Regions from separate parts of the Streptomyces sp. NPDC012935 genome, predicted to be linked through region 1. Evidence: riboswitches for the same ligand, from Rfam matches in the RefSeq annotation. Region 1 holds a riboswitch; each other region holds the start of a gene.
The links. Region 1 has a riboswitch for cyclic di-AMP ahead of ACFY5C_RS35615 (NlpC/P60 family protein). Riboswitches for the same ligand answer to the same signal wherever they lie in the genome.

Region 1 (5,827 bases):
GACCTCCCTGGCAACCACCGACTGCCTTGTGCGCCCAGCGCCCCCGCTCCTCAACACCTCAGCGGGGACGCACGCTTGTCAGCGCTACAGCTTCTCCACCGGCGCATACCGCAGCAGCAACCGCTTCGGCTTGGTGTCCCCGAAGTCGATCGTCGCCTCCGCGTTCCCGCCCGTGCCCTTGACCGCCGTGACGGTGCCGAGCCCGAACTGGTCGTGCGTGACCCGGTCGCCGACCGCCAGCTGGACGACCGGCTTCTCCGAGGTCCGCCGGGTGGCGAATCCGGACGCCCCCGACGCGGAGGAGCGCGAGCGGGACGAGGACAGCGAGGCCGCCACGCCGGCCGCCGGACCGGAGGACACGGGCGCGGTCGCCCCCGTCCGCTTCCAGTCCACGTGCGCCGCCGGGATCTCCTCCAGGAAACGGGACGGCGGGTTGTACGAAGGCTGCCCCCACGCACTCCGCATCGACGACCGCGTCAGATACAGCCGCTCACGCGCGCGCGTGATGCCGACGTACGCGAGCCGCCGCTCCTCCTCCAGCTCCTTGGCCTGACCGAGGGCGCGCATGTGCGGGAAGACGCCGTCCTCCATGCCGGTGAGGAAGACGACCGGGAACTCCAGGCCTTTGGCGGTGTGCAGGGTCATCAGGGTGATGACGCCTGAGCCGTCCTCCTCCTCGTCGGGGATCTGGTCGGAGTCGGCGACGAGCGCGACCCGCTCCAGGAAGGCCGCGAGCCCGCCGGAGGCCTCACCCTCGGCCGATTCCTGCTCGAACTCCAGGGCCACGGCCGCGAGTTCCTGAAGGTTCTCGATACGGGTCTCGTCCTGGGGGTCGGTGGAGGCCTGCAACTCGGCCAGGTACCCGGTCCGTTCGAGAACCGCCTCCAGAACGGTCGCCGGTCCCACGCCGGACTCGACGATCGTACGGAGCTCCTCCATCAGCGTGTTGAACCGCCTGACGGCGTTCGTCGACCGCGCGGCCATGCCGTACGCCTCGTCGACCCGCCGCAGTGCCTGCGGGAAGCTGATCTTCTCCCGCTGTGCGAGCGCGTCGATCATCGCCTCGGCGCGGTCGCCGATGCCCCGCTTGGGGACGTTCAGGATCCGCCGCAGCGGCACGGAGTCCTCGGGGTTGGCCAGCACGCGCAGGTAGGCCAGGACGTCCCGGACCTCCTTGCGCTCGTAGAACCGGACCCCGCCGACGACCTTGTAGGGCAGGCCGACACGGATGAAGACCTCTTCGAAGACACGGGACTGTGCGTTCGTCCGGTAGAAGACGGCGACGTCACCGGCCTTCGCATCGCCCGCGTCCGTCAGTCGGTCTATTTCGTCGGCGACGAACTGCGCCTCGTCGTGCTCGGTGTCCGCGACATAGCCGGTGATGCGCGCGCCCGCGCCCGCGTTGGTCCACAGGTTCTTGGGGCGCCGCGACTCATTGCGCTCGATGACCGCGTTGGCGGCGGTCAGGATCGTCTGGCTGGAGCGGTAGTTCTGCTCCAGCAGGATCGTCGTCGCGTCCGGGTAGTCCTCCTCGAACTGGAGGATGTTGCGGATGGTGGCGCCCCGGAAGGCGTAGATCGACTGGTCTGCGTCACCCACCACACACAGCTCGGCGGGCGGGATGTCGGCCTCGCTCGGCGGCACGTCGACGGGGTGCTCACCGGTACCGACGAGCTCGCGCACCAACGCGTACTGCGCGTGGTTGGTGTCCTGGTACTCGTCCACCAGCACATGACGGAAGCGGCGGCGGTAGTGCTCGGCGACGTCCGGGAAGGCGCGCAGCAGGTTGACCGTCGTCATGATCAGGTCGTCGAAGTCGAGGGCGTTGGCCTCCCGCAACCGCGACTGGTACAGCGCATACGCCTGAGCGAGGGTCTTCTCGAAGCCGTCCGTCGCCTGGGCGGCGAAGTCCTCCTCGTCGATCAGCTCGTTCTTGAGGTTGCTGATCTTGGCGCTGAAGGACTTGGGCGGGAACCGCTTGGGATCGAGGTCCAGATCACGACACACCAGCGCCATCAGACGCTTGCTGTCGGCGGCGTCGTAGATCGAGAAGGACGAGGTGAACCCGAGCTTCTTGCTCTCCCTCCGCAGGATGCGCACGCACGCGCTGTGGAAGGTCATCACCCACATCGCGTTCGCGCGCGGGCCGACGAGCTGCTCGACGCGCTCCTTCATCTCGCCCGCGGCCTTGTTGGTGAAGGTGATCGCGAGAATCTGCCCCGGATGCACATTCCGCTCGGCCAGCAGGTGCGCGATGCGATGGGTGAGCACCCGCGTCTTGCCGGACCCGGCACCGGCCACGATGAGCAGCGGGCTGCCGGAGTGGACGACGGCGGCACGCTGGTTCTCGTTCAGCCCCTCCAGCAGCGCGGCCGCGTCCAGGGCCGGGCGGGGGGCGCCGTCGCGGTAGTACTCGTCCCGGTCCGGCGGCACGTCGAACTTCCCGCCGAACAGATCGTCCGGAACCGGCTCCGGAGCGTGTTCGTCCTCGGGCGGCGGCGGGGGTTCGTCCGCATGGGCCCGCGGGGCCTGGAGGTCCGCCAGGAAGCTGTCGTCAAAGAGGCTGCTCATCGCTCTCCGAGTCTAGGGCGCCCCACTGACAGCCCGCCGCCGCCCTGAGAACATCACCTGTTTCAGCACTCACCGATCTTCAAACCCCGCACACCCGAGCACCCCCCTCACCCTCCAGAACCATCCCATTACGATCCGCAACCCCTCGAACCAAACCGAACCAATTCCGCCGATACACACCCCATCCCCCTGAATCCCGCAACCTGCCACCAACAGCCCCACATCCACCCCGATCCACGGCACACATCGCCAAGGTCACGAAAATGTATCGGGCATATCGAACATCAACCTTCACAGGGGCCACACGAGTTGGCTACCGTGCCGGACAGGCCGTACGACCCCCACCGGCGAACGTCGCCGGGCCGCACGGCCTCCGCCGAGTCCGGAGCGCCGCCGTGCACCCGGAGCCGGGGACCCACCGAACTTGGGGTGAATCGGCCCGACTCCCGCCCGGGGAACGGCCGTAGGGCAACCCTTCCGAAACACCCGCCCGAACCCGACAGCTAACTCGGTAGGCGGAGCATGGAAGGAGTCGCCTCCCTTGGCGTCGCACCGCAAGTCGCGTCCCTCTGGTACGCGCGTAGCAGGCATACGGACCCCCGCCTTCGCCACGGCGGCCCTCACGTCCGTCGCCCTGCTGTCCCAGACGGCCAACGCGAGCCCCTCGACGGACGACAAGCCGAGCCTCGAAGAGGTCGAGAAGAAGGTCGACGACCTCTACCGCCAGGCGGAGTCCGCGACCGAGAAGTACAACGCGGCCAAAGAGAAGACCGCGAAGCAGCGCAAGCACGTCGACACTCTCCTCGACGACGTCGCCCGGCGCACCCAGAAGCTCAACGACGCACGTGAGGAACTCGGCCGCAACGCAGCCGCCCAGTACCGCACGGGAGCCTCGGCCCCCGACACGGCGACCTTCCTCCTGGCGGACACCCCACAGGACTACTTCGACCAGTCCCAGCTGATGGACCGCATGACGGGCCGTCAGAAGGAGTCGGTCGACGACTACTTCACCCAGCAGTCCGCGACGATGAAGAAGCGTCAGGAGGCCACTCAGAGCCTCGAAACGCTCACCGAGTCGCAGAACGACCTCCAGACGGCCAAGTCGACCGTCCAGAAGAAGCTCGCCGACGCACGCGAACTGCTCTCGCAACTGACGGCGGAGGAGAAGGCCCGCCTCGCCGCGATCGAGAAGCGCAAGCAGGAGGAGGCCGCCCGCAAGGCAGCGGAACTGGCCCGCCAGCAAGAGGCGGCCGAGCGCCGACGTCAGGAGGCGGCCCAGCAACAGGAGAGCGAGGACTCCTCGTCCGACTCGTCCTCCTCCGACTCGTCCTCCTCCGACTCGTCCGCGTCGGACCCCTCGTACGCCACCAAGGCCGAGAAGGCGCTGGCCTTCGCCCGCTCCCAGGTGGGCAAGCCGTACGTCTGGGGCGCCACCGGCCCTGACTCCTACGACTGCTCCGGCCTCACCCAGGCCGCCTGGAAGGCCGCAGGCGTCGACATCCCCCGCGTCACCTACGACCAGGTCAACGCAGGCACCACGGTCGCCGTCTCCAGCGCCAAGCCCGGCGACCTGGTCTTCTTCTACGACGACATCACGCACGTAGGCCTCTACATCGGCAACGGCATGATGATCCACGCCCCGAAGCCCGGCACGTACGTCCGCGAGGAGTCGATCTACTACGACGGAGAGTCGTCGATCCACAGCGTGGTCCGCCCGGCCTGACGAGCACACACGCGCGCGTGGCGCCCTTTCTCCGCCACGCGCGCGTAGTGGTGCGAAACGCACCCGCAGTCGCGTACGGCGGCAAGGGGACGTGCCGGGGGGTGCCCGCCCGCAGCGGCGGGCGTCAAGAGACAGCACCTCTTGAGAGACAGCAACCGCCCGACCGAGGACGGACCCCCCGGCACGGCCCCGACCCGCCCCACAGCCGCAGGCGCTACCGGCACTCCCACTCACCCGAGCGGGCCGCCGCAGGCATCCCGGCGCTCAACCGCCACGCGCATTTCACCCTGCACACGCGCGTGCCCCCACCCACCCCACACCCCCCACTCCCTAGCATCGACCCCATGCCCGCCCCCACGACCACCGCCACATCCCCTCTCCACACCTGGTGGTCGCGACGTCCCCCCACAGCCGGCGCCGCCGTCATGGCAACCGGCATCCTGTCGGTCGCGCTCCACCAGACCGGCTACGAAACCCTGTCCCGAATCACCCTCGCCCTCGCCTGCGCAGCCTGGCTGGCCCTCGCCGGCGACTTCACCGCAAGGCTCCTGTGGGACCGCGCCAGGTGGCTCAAGGAGGCCGCCACTCCCGCCGCCCTCACCGCCATCGCCGCCACGACGGTTCTCGGCACCCGCTTCGCCACCCTCGGCTGGCAGCCCCTCGCCAAAGCCCTCCTCGCCCTGGCGGCCCTGCTCTGGCCGGGTCTCCTCATCGCCGTAGTACGGCGCTGGCACCCTCGCATGCCCGGCGGGGTCTTCCTCGGCTGCGTGGCCACACAGGGCCTGGCCGTCCTGGCCGCAACCCTCGCCGCGACCGAGTCCACGGCATGGCTCGCCCACACGGCACTCGTGCTGTTCTGGCTCGGCCTGGTGCTCTACGTCATCGCTCTGACCCGCTTCGACCTGCGGCAAGTGACCAAGGGCGCAGGCGACCACTGGGTTGCGGGCGGCGCCCTCGCCATCTCCGCCCTCGCCGGCTCGAAGCTCCTGTCCGCCGACAGCCCGAGCCTGTACCTCTGGAACGAGGACGACACCGACGCCCTGCGCACGGTGACCGTCGCCCTGCTGGTCCTGGACCTGGCCTGGTACGCCGCTCTGCTCATCGCCGAGATCGTCCGGCCACGGCTGCGCTACGACGTACGCCGCTGGGCCACCGTGTTCCCCATGGGCATGACCGCCGCGGCGGCACTCTCTGTCGCCGCCGCGTTGGACGTGCCGTGGCTCAGGACCCCCGGCGAGGCCCTGCTGTGGATCGCGGTCGCGGCATGGCTGGCGGTCGCCGCAGGCGCAGTACTGAGCTACGCCGAAGTCATGTCCACAGAACGGCGATGAAGACGTTCACCATGGTCAGCAGCCCCACCAACCCGAAAAGGCGCTTGTCCACCGTCTCCTCGTCCCGCTTCACGTACACCAGCCCGAGGATCACGATCAGCAGCGCCAGCTTCACGCCGATCTTGATGTTGTCGACGGACTGATCGTCCGCCTGATTGAGGCCGACGAGGATCACACCGGTGACCAGCATGGTCAGCGCGCC
Region 2 (5,827 bases), on a different contig from region 1:
TTCGCTGGACGGCTACCTCGACGACACCACCCCCGAGCGCCTGCTGCTCTCCAGCCCGGCCGACTTCGACCGGGTCGACGAGGTACGGGCGGGCGTGGACGCGATCCTGATCGGCGCCGGCACGATCCGGGCGGACAACCCGCGGCTGCTGGTGAACTCGGCCGAGCGGCGTGCCGCGCGGGTGGCGGCGGGAAAGCCGGAGTATCCGCTCAAGGTCACGGTCAGCGCGTCCGGCGAGCTGGATCCGACGGCGAACTTCTGGCACACCGGCGGCGAGAAGGTCGTCTATACGACGGAGAAGGGCGCGGAGCGCCTGCGCCGGGCGCCCCTCGCGGCGGACGTGGTCGCGCTGGGCGCCGAGCTGGACTGGCGGGACCTGCTGCGGCACCTGCGCGAGGTGCGCGGCGTCGAGCGGCTGATGGTCGAGGGGGGCGGCACGATCCACACCCAGCTCCTTCAGCAGGGACTGGCGGACGAGGTACAGCTGGTGCTGGCGCCCCTGTTCGTGGGGGACCCGGACGCGCCGCGGCTGTTCGGGCCGGGCGGGTATCAGGGCGGTCGGCTGCGGCTGGTCGAGACGCGGCGGATCGAGGACGTCGTGCTGATGCGCTACGAGCCGACGGCGCCCGGTGCGGGTGCCCTGCCGTCCGCCGCGGACCGGCGGTGGCTGGCGGTGGCCTGCGATCTGGCGGCCCAGTGCCCGCCGTCCGGGACGGCCTTCAGCGTCGGGGCGGTCGTGGTGGCGGCCGACGGGACGGAGCTGGCGCGCGGGCACTCGCGGGAGGGCGGTGATCCCGTGGTGCATGCGGAGGAGGCTGCGCTGGCGAAGATCGCGGCCGGGGATCCCCGAGTGACCTCCGCCACGGTGTACACGAGTCTGGAGCCCTGTACGCGCCGGGCGTCCCGTCCGGTGCCCTGCGCGCGGTTGATCCTCGATGCGGGGGTGCGGCGCGTGGTGACGGCTTGGCGGGAGCCGGACACGTTTGTGGCCGGGGCCGACGGGAGCGGGCTGCTGGCGGGGGAGGGGGTGGATGTCGTGGTCCTGCCGGAATACGAGGGGCGGGCCAAGGCTCCGAATGGGCATCTGCTGCCCTGACCGTCCCGCCCGACGGGGGCGCAAAACACTGGTCAGGGCGGGGCCGGGGAAACGCGTGTGCATCTTGTCCTGCGGATGGCGTACTATTGAGTCATCGCCGCGGGGTGGAGCAGCTCGGTAGCTCGCTGGGCTCATAACCCAGAGGTCGCAGGTTCAAATCCTGTCCCCGCTACTGATGACTCAGGGCCGGAACTGATCAGTTCCGGCCCTGAGTGTTTTCCGCCCGACTGCGCCGCAGCTCGTCCGGTCGGCCCTCACCACTCGCCCCGCACTCCCGCGTCGGCAACCCTGGTGAGGTGGAGCAACGGCGGATCTCGTACGCACGCCGGTTCGTCCGGCTGCTCCCCGCCCTGCTGATCGCGGCCGGCGGCGTGTACGACTCCGTCACACCCACGGACTTCACCGGCGCCCCCTTCTTCACCGCGGCACCCCTGATCGCCGCCCCGCTCTACTCGCAACGCGGCACCGTCCTCACGGGCGTCGTGGCCGTCGCAGCACTCCTCGTGCTGCGCATCCTGCGCGGCGGCCTTCCCAGCGCCGAGGTGATCACGGAGCTGGCCACCGTGGTGACCGTCTCCGTCCTCGCCGTCCTCATCAACGTCCTCGTCCGCCGCAGCGACGAACGCCTCGCCTCCGCCCGCGAGATCGCCGAGGCCGCGCAGCGCGCCGTACTGCCCGAGCCCGCCGAGCGGATCGGCGGCTTCCAGATCGCGGCACGGTACGAGGCGGCGCAGGAGGGCGCCTCCATCGGCGGCGACCTGTATGCCGTGCAGGACAGCCCGCACGGTCTCCGGGTCGTCGTGGGGGACGTGCGCGGCAAGGGCATCGGGGCGGTGGGCGCGGTAGCCGTGGTCATCGGGGCCTTCCGGGAGGCCGCCGAGCAGGAGAGCACGCTGGAGGCGGTCGCACAGCGCCTGGAGCGGGCGCTGCTGCGCGAGCGTGACCGGCGCGAGTGGGCCGAGTCGGCCGAGAGGTTCACCACTGTCGTACTTGCCGAGCTGCCGCACGCCAGGGGGGTCGTGCGCCTCGTCAACCGCGGGCATCCATCACCCCTGTTGCTGTACGCCGACGGCACCGTGCGCTCGCTGCCCGCCGCCGAGCCGGCGCTGCCACTGGGCATGCGGGAGCTGGGCGTCTGGCCCGACCGGGCTCAGGAGGTCGACTGTCCGAGCGGGGCCACGCTGCTCCTGTACACCGATGGCCTGTCCGAGGCGCGGGACGGCAGCGGCCTCTTCTACGACCCCGAGGCGGGCCTCGCGGGGCGCGCCAACGCCCGCCGCGAGCCGGTCGCGCTCCTCGGCGTACTCGCGGCGGAGGCGCGGCGGCACTCCGGCGGCGGGATGGCGGACGACATGGCCCTCATCGCCGTACGACGGCCGTGATGTCACGGGGCGTGACCGGGCGACCCCCCTCCGCATAACAACTGACGCACCGTCAACACTCATGTGGTGCCTGAGGTCTGGCCAACTCGCCCGATTTGGGCCGCTCATGACCCGTAAGTCCAGCCGAAAATCGTTAATGATCAAGTGGAACAGCTTGGAATCCGCACCCCGCGTCTATTAACGTTCGATAACGCAGCGCGGTCGTCCCAGCCGTCACAAGAGGCGGCTCCGTGCGCACGCGCCGAATCTCGAAAGGGAACCGGGGAACCACCACCTTGGGGTGAATCGCGCAAATACCACCGTGAACTCACGGGCGGTATACGCGCGTAGGAGACCTTCCTGCTCCGAACCCGTCAGCTAACCCGGTAGGCGAGAAGGAAGGAAAGGAGTACGCCCACGTGGCGTCCAACCGGCCTGCCCAGCAAGCCCCGTTCGTGCCGAGTCAGCGCAGCACCGACACCTTCGGCTACGACCGCGACCGCACCGACGAGGGCCCGTTCGAGGAGTGGAACCCCACCGCGGAGTCCCTTCGTCCCGTACGTGGCAGGCATCGCGTCTCCAAGCAGCGCGGCGGGGGACTCGCCCGCAGCTCCACGGTTCTCGGCGTCGGTGTCATAGCCGCCGTCGGCGCGGGCGGCATGGCCAGCGCGAACAGCGGCAAGCCGCCGGTCGCCATCACCATGCCGGACCTGCCCCTGATCTCGGACGACTCCTCCGAGCCCGCCGAGGACGCGGCCACCGCGCTCAGCACCATGGGCGAGACCTACGAGGAGACCGCGCAGGGCGGTTCCGACGCCGGTGAGGCGCTGCGGAGCCGGATCATCGCGCAGGCCGAGTACCAGCAGGACCAGATCGACAGCAAGGCCGCCGCAGCCGCGGTCGCCGCCGCCGAGAAGGAGGCCGCCGACGCGGCCGCCAAGGCGGAGCAGGAAGCCAAGGCCAAGGCCGCCGCCGCGAAGGCCGAGGCCGAGGAGGAGGCCCGCAAGAAGGCCGAGGCCGAGCGCCTCGCCGAGCTGGCCAAGCAGTACACGCTGCCGACCTCCTCGTACACCCTCACCTCGACCTTCGGACAGGCCGGCGCCTACTGGTCCTCCGGCTACCACACGGGCCTCGACTTCGCCGCTCCCTCGGGCACACTGATCAAGGCCGTGCACAGCGGCACGATCACGTTCGCCGGCTGGGACGGCTCGTACGGCTACAAGACCGAGCTCACCCTCGACGACGGCACCGAGGTCTGGTTCGCGCACCAGTCCTCGATCAGCGTCAGCGTGGGCCAGAAGGTCAACACCGGCGACGTCATCGGCCGCGTGGGAGCCACGGGCAACGTGACCGGTGCCCACCTCCACCTCGAGGTGCACCCCGGCGGCAGCTCGAGCGGCATCGACCCGCTCGCGTGGCTGCGCGGCAAGGGGCTCACGCCCTGAGGCGTTACGTCCTCTGCCTCTGCTAGTTCCCTGCCGAAGCCCGTCCACACCTCTTCCCCGGCGATCCTGTCCTGATCCCCGGCAGTCCTGACGGCGTCCCCCCGACGTCAGGGCTGCCGGTTCGGAGCGCCGGGGTCCGCTTGTTTACGGGAACTTTGCGCCTCTCCCGGAAGATCGGCCTCAGCCACGGACGTTGATGTCGAGCATGACTTCTCTGCGCAAGCTCGGCTCCTCCGACCTCGAGGTCTTCCCGCTCTGCCTCGGCGGCAACGTCTTCGGCTGGACCGCCGACGAGCCCCAGTCCTTCGCCGTCCTCGACGCGTACACCGAAGCGGGCGGCAACTTCATCGACACGGCCGACTCGTACTCGGCGTGGGTCGAGGGCAACGTGGGCGGCGAGTCCGAGACAGTCATCGGCCACTGGCTGAAGGCGCGCGGCAACCGTGCGGACGTCGTGATCGCCACGAAGGTCAGCCAGCACCCCGACTTCCAGGGCCTCACCGCCGCCAACATCAAGGCGGCCGCGGACGCCTCACTGCGCCGCCTCGGCACCGACCACATCGACCTCTACTACACCCACTTCGACAAGCCGGAAGTGCCGGTCGAGGAGATCGTCGGCGCGCTGGACGAGCTGGTGAAGGCGGGCAAGGTGCGGCACATCGCCGCCTCCAACATCTCCGCGGAGCGGCTGGAGGCGTCCCTCGCCTTCTCCGACCGCGAAGGCCTGGCCCGCTACGTCGCCCTCCAGCCCCACTACAACCTGGTCTCCCGCGACACCTACGAGGGCGAACTCCAGAACCTCGCCGAACGGCAAGGCCTGGCAGCGGTCCCGTACTACGCCCTGGCGGCCGGGTTCCTCACGGGCAAGTACCGCGCCGGTACGGCAGTGGACAGCCCCCGCGCCCAGGGCGCCGGCAAGCACGCGCAGACCGAGCGGGGCCGCAGGGTGCTGGCGGTGCTGGACGAGATCGCGTCCGCCCACGAGGTGCCGGTGGCCACGGTGGCCCTGTCCTGGCTCGCGGCCCGGCCGACGGTCACGGCCCCGATCGCCTCGGCACGGACGCTGGAGCAGCTGCCGGCGTTGCTGAGGGTGGCGGAGCTGACCTTGACGGACGAGGAACTGGGGAGGCTCACGGCAGCCTCGGCCTGATCCGCCCCCGCCCCACGGTCACGTCCGATAGGGGTTGTACGCGGGGGAGGGCGTCGTCGTTCCGTACCCCGCGTACCCGTTCCCGTACGGCTGCCAGTGAGCAGGCGCCCCGTACCCATGAGCCGGCGGCCATGGCTGCGCGGCGGCCACCGCGTGCTCCAGTGCCGGCCGCGCGACCTCGCGGCGTCGCCAGAGCTCGTGCAGCAACTCCCGTTCCCGTACGACGAAGTCGGTGCCGGCCCGCCCGCGGCGCCCCCGGTGCCGCAGGAACGCCAGCGACGTGGCGTAGGCCTCGTACTGCGCCACCGCCCGCGCCGCCGTCCGCCCGCCGTGGCGGCGCGCGTACTGCCGGGCCACCCGCCGGTCCCGCATCGAGCCCAGTGCGTACGGCTCGCTCGGCGACAGCCACCCGGTGACGACGTAGGCGGGCAGCTCCTCGCGCACGGTCCTCAGCTCGCGCTGGCGGGTCCAGATCACCAGCCAGGTCAGCAGCCCGAACGCGGGCACCATGAAGGCCGCGTACACCGCGAAGAACCCGAACTCGCCGAAGGCCGACGAGCCGTTCCACAGGGCGTGCATGCCCATGGCGAGCAGCAGCCCGGAGAGGGGGAGGAGGACCCGCCGCACGTGCTGCCGTTCGCCCGAGAGCGCGGCGATGCCGAAGCCGATGCCGGTCAGGACGGTGAAGAGCGGGTGCGCGAAGGGCGACATGATCACGCGGACGAAGAAGGTCGCCGCGGTGACGGAGGCGATGCCGCGGTCGCCGGAGAGCTGG
Region 3 (5,827 bases), on a different contig from region 1:
GCGCGAGCAGCGCGGCGCGTCCGGTGAGCCTGGAGCGCCGGGCCTGCCGCTTGGTCTGGGAGCGGTAGACACGGGCCGCCGTCTGCTCGCCGAGCAACCGGATCCTGGTCGCGGTGGAGAACCGGTCCCGATCCTTGACGGCCATGTCCCGCCTCCCGTTTCACATGCGTACGTCCCCGCACACGGTACGGGACCGAGTACGGGGACGTACGTACGACTGGCTAAGGCTCACCCCAGGTTGGGGCTCAGCGGCTCCGCGGCTTCAGCGGCTCAGCCCTTGAAGCGCGGGAACGCGCTGCGGCCGGCGTACACCGCCGCGTCGTCGAGGATCTCCTCGATGCGCAGCAGCTGGTTGTACTTGGCGACGCGCTCGGAGCGGGCCGGGGCGCCGGTCTTGATCTGGCCGCAGTTGGTGGCGACGGCCAGGTCGGCGATGGTGACGTCCTCGGTCTCGCCGGAGCGGTGCGACATCATGCACTTGAAGCCGCTGCGCTGGGCCAGCTCGACGGCGTCCAGGGTCTCGGTCAGCGAGCCGATCTGGTTGACCTTGACCAGGAGCGCGTTGGCGGCGCCCTCGTCGATGCCGCGGGCCAGGCGCTCCGGGTTGGTGACGAACAGGTCGTCGCCGACGAGCTGGACCTTGTCACCGAGCTTGTCGGTGATGGTCTTCCAGCCGTCCCAGTCGTCCTCGAACAGCGGGTCCTCGATGGAGACGAGCGGGTACGCGTCGACGAGCTCCGCGTAGTACTCGGTCATCTCGGCGGCGGAGCGCTCCTTGCCCTCGAAGGTGTAGACGCCGTCCTTGTAGAACTCGGACGCGGCGACGTCGAGCGCGAGGGCGATCTGCTCGCCGGGGGTGTAGCCGGCCTCCTTGATGGCCTCGAGGATGAGGTCGAGGGCCTCGCGGTTGGAGCCGAGGTTCGGGGCGAAGCCGCCCTCGTCGCCGAGGCCGGTGGCCAGGCCCTTGCTCTTCAGGACCTTCTTCAGCGTGTGGTAGACCTCGGCGCCCCAGCGCAGGGCCTCGGAGAAGGACTCCGCGCCGATCGGAGCGATCATGAACTCCTGGATGTCCACGTTGGAGTCGGCGTGCGAGCCGCCGTTCAGGATGTTCATCATCGGCACCGGCAGCAGGTGCGCGTTGGGGCCGCCCAGGTAGCGGAACAGCGGGAGGTCGCTGGCCTCGGAGGCGGCGTGGGCGACGGCGAGCGAGACGCCGAGGATGGCGTTGGCGCCGAGGGAGCCCTTGTTGTCGGTGGCGTCCAGGTCGAACATCGCCTGGTCGATCAGGCGCTGCTCGGTGGCGTCGTAGCCGACCAGCTCCGGGCCGATCTGCTCGATGACGGCGAGGACGGCCTTCTCGACGCCCTTGCCGAGGTAGCGGTTCGAGTCGCCGTCGCGGAGCTCGATGGCCTCGAAGGCGCCCGTGGAAGCGCCGGACGGAACGGCGGCACGACCGGTGCTGCCGTCGTCGAGGCCGACCTCGACCTCGACCGTGGGATTGCCTCGGGAGTCCAGGATTTCCCGGGCTACGACGACGTCGATGGACGGCACGAGTATCTCCTTCTTGGGATGTGAAGCACTGTGTCGCTGGTGGTGCGGGGCTGTGAGCCTTGCGACTAGAGCCTAACCGCCCCGGGGACATCGGCAGCCGACCGACCGTCCCGTGGACAGGACCGAACCGTACCCATTGTTCCCTACCGGAACAAAGGGTGGGTGACTTACAGGGAAAGAAAAAGCCCCGCCCCGGTGCGTACGGGGGAACACGCACCGGAGCGGGGAGCCCGTGGGGGACGGGGGTGACCCTCACGAGGTCTTCATGATGAGTTCCACGGATGTGAGGGCACTGTGGTTCAGCTATTGGCCGCGTACTACTTCAGGTGCAGCTGCTGACCCGGGTAGATCAGGTCGGCGTCCTCGACGATGTCCTTGTTCAGCTGGAACAGCTTCTCCCAGCCGCCCTTGACCTTCTCCGCCTCGGCGATCGAGCTGAGGGTGTCACCCTTGGCGACCTTGTACTCGCCGTCGCCCTTCTTGACCTTCTTGCCGGTCGGGGTGGTGACGGTCTTGGTCGACTTCTTGGCGGCCGGACGCTCGGCGGAGCGGGAGGCCGACTGCTGCTCGGTGGAGCGCGGGGTGCTCTCGGTGCTCTGCGAGGAACCGCTCGAGGAGGCGCCGGAGCCGTTGTACGCGGCGCTCGACAGGCCGGTGCCGCAGTTCGGCCAGGCACCCTTGCCCTGGCCCGCGAGAACCTTCTCGGCGATCTCGATCTGCTGGGCCTTGGTGGCCTTGTCGGCGGTGGCGGCGTACGCCGTGCCGCCGTACGCGGCCCAGGTGGAGGCGGAGAACTGCAGACCGCCGTAGTAGCCGTTGCCGGTGTTGATGGACCAGTTGCCGCCGGCCTCGCACTGGGCGACGGCGTCCCACTCGGAGGCGGTGGCGGCGGAGGCGCTGCCGGCCGCCATCAGCGGGGCGGCGACGGCGGCGGCGCCGGTGACGCCGACGGCGGCTATGGCGCGGGCGGCCTTGGACGGACGACGGTGCTTGCCCTTGCTGGAAAACAGCATGGTTGGATCCCCTCACCGACGCCTGCGAGGTGAGCTGTCGGGTTCGGGCCAGATGAGTTGCCCGGCCGCGCTCGTCCGCCTTTCGGCTCGCGTTGCGCGGCTTCACCCCAAGCCGACTCCGGCCGTGCGGCCCCGAAGGGCCTCAACTGCCGGACCCGGCGCTTACCTTGGGTCCCCCGCTCCTGCCTACGGCGCTTGACGCGACGACTGTTCCCGGGCGGCCACTGGCAGGATTCGGCGTTGCGGCAGCCGGGGCTCGTGGTGACGAGCGATCACGACCGTAGACACCCGATTCCCGGAATTACAAAGACGATCAGGGCTTCTGAGATCTATCTCTCACCGCATCCAAAACGGACATTAGGGTGCGAAAGGTGGCGCGAACTCCCACTGTTTTTCGCCCTGTTCGGCCCTTATTCGACGGGGACGTCCAGGGTCTGACCGGGGACGATGTCGTTCGCGTCGCCACCGATGGCGCCCTTGTTCGCGTCGTACAGCGCCCGCCACCCGCCGTCGAGGTCAAGGGAGTCGGCGATGGAGGCCAGAGTGTCGCCGGCGCGGACCTTGTACGAGGCGTGGCGACCGGAGGACTCGGGCGCCGGGTCGGCTGTCTCACTCTCGTCGGCACTCGGCCCGCGGTGCCGCCCGGAGCCTGCCGCCTCCCCGGAGAGCGCGCCGGTGTCGACGAGGCTCCAGGCGCCCACCTCTTGCACCCAGTTGTCCTGATTATCCCCGTCCGGGGTCTCCACGGGGGAGCTGTCGGGCGACTTGGAGTCCTTGGCGTCGGGTGACGCGTCAGGCTTCGCCGAGCTGTCCGCCTTGGATGACGAAGAGGGGGAGGAAGAGGGAGAAGAGGATGAATCCCGGGGCGATTCGGACGAACCGCTGGGAGATTCACTCGACGAGCCCGATGAACCCGACGGGCCGTCGGTCGGGTCCGACGAGTTCGAGGAACCCGACGAGTTAGACGAATTGGACGAACTCGACGAGCCGGACGAATCAAGCAATCCAGAGGATCCGGACACCTCGGAGGGTGAGTCGTCCTCCACTCCGGTGTCGAGGTCGACCAAGCCGTTCTTCGGGGTGAGCCCGTTGAGCACCGCGCAGGTGCCCCAGGGCTTGGTCCCCTGGTCGGCGAGGATGGCCTGCGCCACGGCGATCTGCTGGGAGCGGCTCGCCAGGTCGGGACGCGGGGCGTAGTCGAGGCCGCCGTACTGCTCCCAGTCGTCCTGGGTCAGCTGCAGTCCGCCGTAGTGCCCGTTGCCCTCGTCCGTGCTCCACGAGCCGCCGCTCTCGCACTCGGCCACCTTGTCCCACACGGTGCCGTCGGCAGCGCTGGCGCCCGTGGCGCCGAGCAGCGGGATGGCAATGGCGGACCCGGTCACTCCGGCCGCGACGAGGAGAGCCGGAGCCTGGCGGGGGCGACGGTGACGACCGTTCCCGGAGAGCATGCGGGGACCTTTCACGAGGCAGCAGTGACCGCGGCGCGCGAAACCTGGCGCCGTCGTTGATCCGTGAACGTATAGGCATTCGATCACTTGTCACAAGTTAATGCCGCGTAGATCACGTGAAGATCACAGAGTTGAGCGCGTGTCACGTTTGACGAGGTGGACGAACTCACCCAACTGGTGTGAAATCCACCGGAAGTGTGCGCAGGCCCCGCATGATGAGACCTCCGCGCCACCTCAACTCCCCTGGGTCCACGGCGAGTCGGAGATCCGGGAGACGGGTGAGGAGGGTGGCGAGGGCCGTCTGACCCTCCAGTCGGGCGAGCGGGGCCCCGAGGCAGTAGTGGATGCCGTGGCCGTAGCCGAGGTGCTGGTTGTCGCGGCGGCCGAGGTCGAGCACATCGGGCTCGGCGAACCGCTCCGGGTCCCGGTCGGCGGCTGCCAGCACGACGAGAACGGGGTCGCCGGCGGCGATGCCCTGCCCGCCGACGGTGAGCGGCTCGGTGGCGAAGCGCCAGGTGGCGAGCTCCACGGGGCCGTCGTAGCGCAGGAGTTCCTCCACGCCGGTTTCGAGGAGGCCGGTCTCCTCGGCGGCGAGGGACGTCTGCAGGCGGGCGCGCTGCTCGGGGTGGGTGAGCAGCGCGTAGACGCCGTTGCCGATCAGATTCACGGTCGTCTCAAAACCGGCAAACAGCAGGATAAAGGCCATCGCCGCGGCCTCGTTCTCGGTGAGATGCTCACCGTGGTCGGAGGCCCGGATGAGACCGGAGATGAGGTCCTCACCGGGCGTGGGTTCCTCGGGCAGGGCTTCCCGCTTGCGGTGGATGAGGTCGGCCAGATAGCCGCGCATCTTCTTCACCGACCGCGCGACACCGCCGCGAGGGCCGCCCTGGTGGCGGATCATCATGCCCGCCCAGTCCCGGAAGTCGTCCTGGTCCTCGCGGGGGACGCCGAGCAGGTCGCAGATGGCATAGATGGGGAGCGGGAACGCGAACTCGTGGATGAGATCGGCGCTCCCCTTCGCCGCGAACCCGTCGATCAGATGGTCCGTGAGCTCCTGCACCCGGGGGGCGAACTCGGCGACCCTGCGGGGCGTGAAGGCCTTGGAGACGAGCCTGCGCAGCCTGGTGTGGTCCGGCGGGTCGATGTTGAGCAGATGCGTCATGAGCTCGGCCTTGCGCTCACCGGGGATGCCGGTCTTGCCCTTGGCGTGCGCGGGCTCGTCGTGGTGGGCCGGGTTCTTGGAGAGCCGGTTGTCGGCGAGGGCCTGCTTGGCATCGGCGTACCGGGTGACCAGCCAGGCCTCCACGCCGCTGGGCAGCCGGGTCCGGTGGACCGGGGCGTGCTCGCGGAGCCAGGCGTAGGCGGGGTACGGGTCGGTCGCGAACTCCCAGGTGAAGAGGTCGGGGGGCGCGGGAGGTCCGGGGGTGGTGCCGGTGGGGGTGGGCTGGTTGGTCACTCCCTGACGGTATCCGCTGCCGGTCCGGCCCTGCTTCCTGCCGACCGTCACCGGTCCGGCCCTGCTTCCCGCTCACTGTCGCCGGTCCGTCCGCCCCTCCCCACTTACCGTCGCCGGTCCGGCACCGCTTCCTGCCGACCGTCGCCGGTCCGGCCCTGCTCCCCGCTCACCGTCGCCGGTCCGTCCGCCCCTCCCGGCTTACCGTCGCCGGTCCGTCCGCCCCTCCCTGCTTACCGTCGCCGGTCCGTCCGCCCCTCCCTGCTTACCGTCGCCGGGCTGTCCGCCCCTCCCTGCTCACTGTCGCCGGTCCGTCCGCCCTCCTGGCTCAGTGTCGCCGTCCCGGCCCCGCTCCTTGCCAG

Region 2: it holds a riboswitch for cyclic di-AMP, as region 1 does, so the genes downstream of both, ACFY5C_RS05400 (M23 family metallopeptidase) here and ACFY5C_RS35615 (NlpC/P60 family protein) in region 1, are expected to answer to the same signal.
Region 3: it holds a riboswitch for cyclic di-AMP, as region 1 does, so the genes downstream of both, ACFY5C_RS18065 (transglycosylase family protein) here and ACFY5C_RS35615 (NlpC/P60 family protein) in region 1, are expected to answer to the same signal.

What each region holds. Positions count from the first base shown of each region.
Region 1 is NZ_JBIBBC010000021.1:88,130-93,956, reverse strand. It holds gene pcrA (DNA helicase PcrA) at 85-2,571, opposite strand; cyclic di-AMP (ydaO/yuaA leader) riboswitch at 2,936-3,104, shown strand; gene ACFY5C_RS35615 (NlpC/P60 family protein) at 3,113-4,294, shown strand; gene ACFY5C_RS35610 (tellurite resistance/C4-dicarboxylate transporter family protein) at 4,639-5,625, shown strand; gene ACFY5C_RS35605 (hypothetical protein) at 5,603-5,827, opposite strand, start outside.
Region 2 is NZ_JBIBBC010000002.1:21,108-26,934, reverse strand. It holds gene ACFY5C_RS05415 (dihydrofolate reductase family protein) at 1-1,096, shown strand, start outside; tRNA gene ACFY5C_RS05410 (tRNA-Met) at 1,195-1,268, shown strand; gene ACFY5C_RS05405 (PP2C family protein-serine/threonine phosphatase) at 1,393-2,478, shown strand; cyclic di-AMP (ydaO/yuaA leader) riboswitch at 2,708-2,865, shown strand; gene ACFY5C_RS05400 (M23 family metallopeptidase) at 2,877-3,902, shown strand; gene ACFY5C_RS05395 (aldo/keto reductase) at 4,108-5,052, shown strand; gene ACFY5C_RS05390 (PrsW family intramembrane metalloprotease) at 5,071-5,827, opposite strand, start outside.
Region 3 is NZ_JBIBBC010000006.1:360,125-365,951, reverse strand. It holds gene ACFY5C_RS18075 (septum formation initiator family protein) at 1-145, opposite strand, end outside; gene eno (phosphopyruvate hydratase) at 271-1,551, opposite strand; gene ACFY5C_RS18065 (transglycosylase family protein) at 1,869-2,564, opposite strand; cyclic di-AMP (ydaO/yuaA leader) riboswitch at 2,569-2,768, opposite strand; gene ACFY5C_RS18060 (transglycosylase family protein) at 2,975-4,012, opposite strand; gene ACFY5C_RS18055 (cytochrome P450) at 4,179-5,468, opposite strand.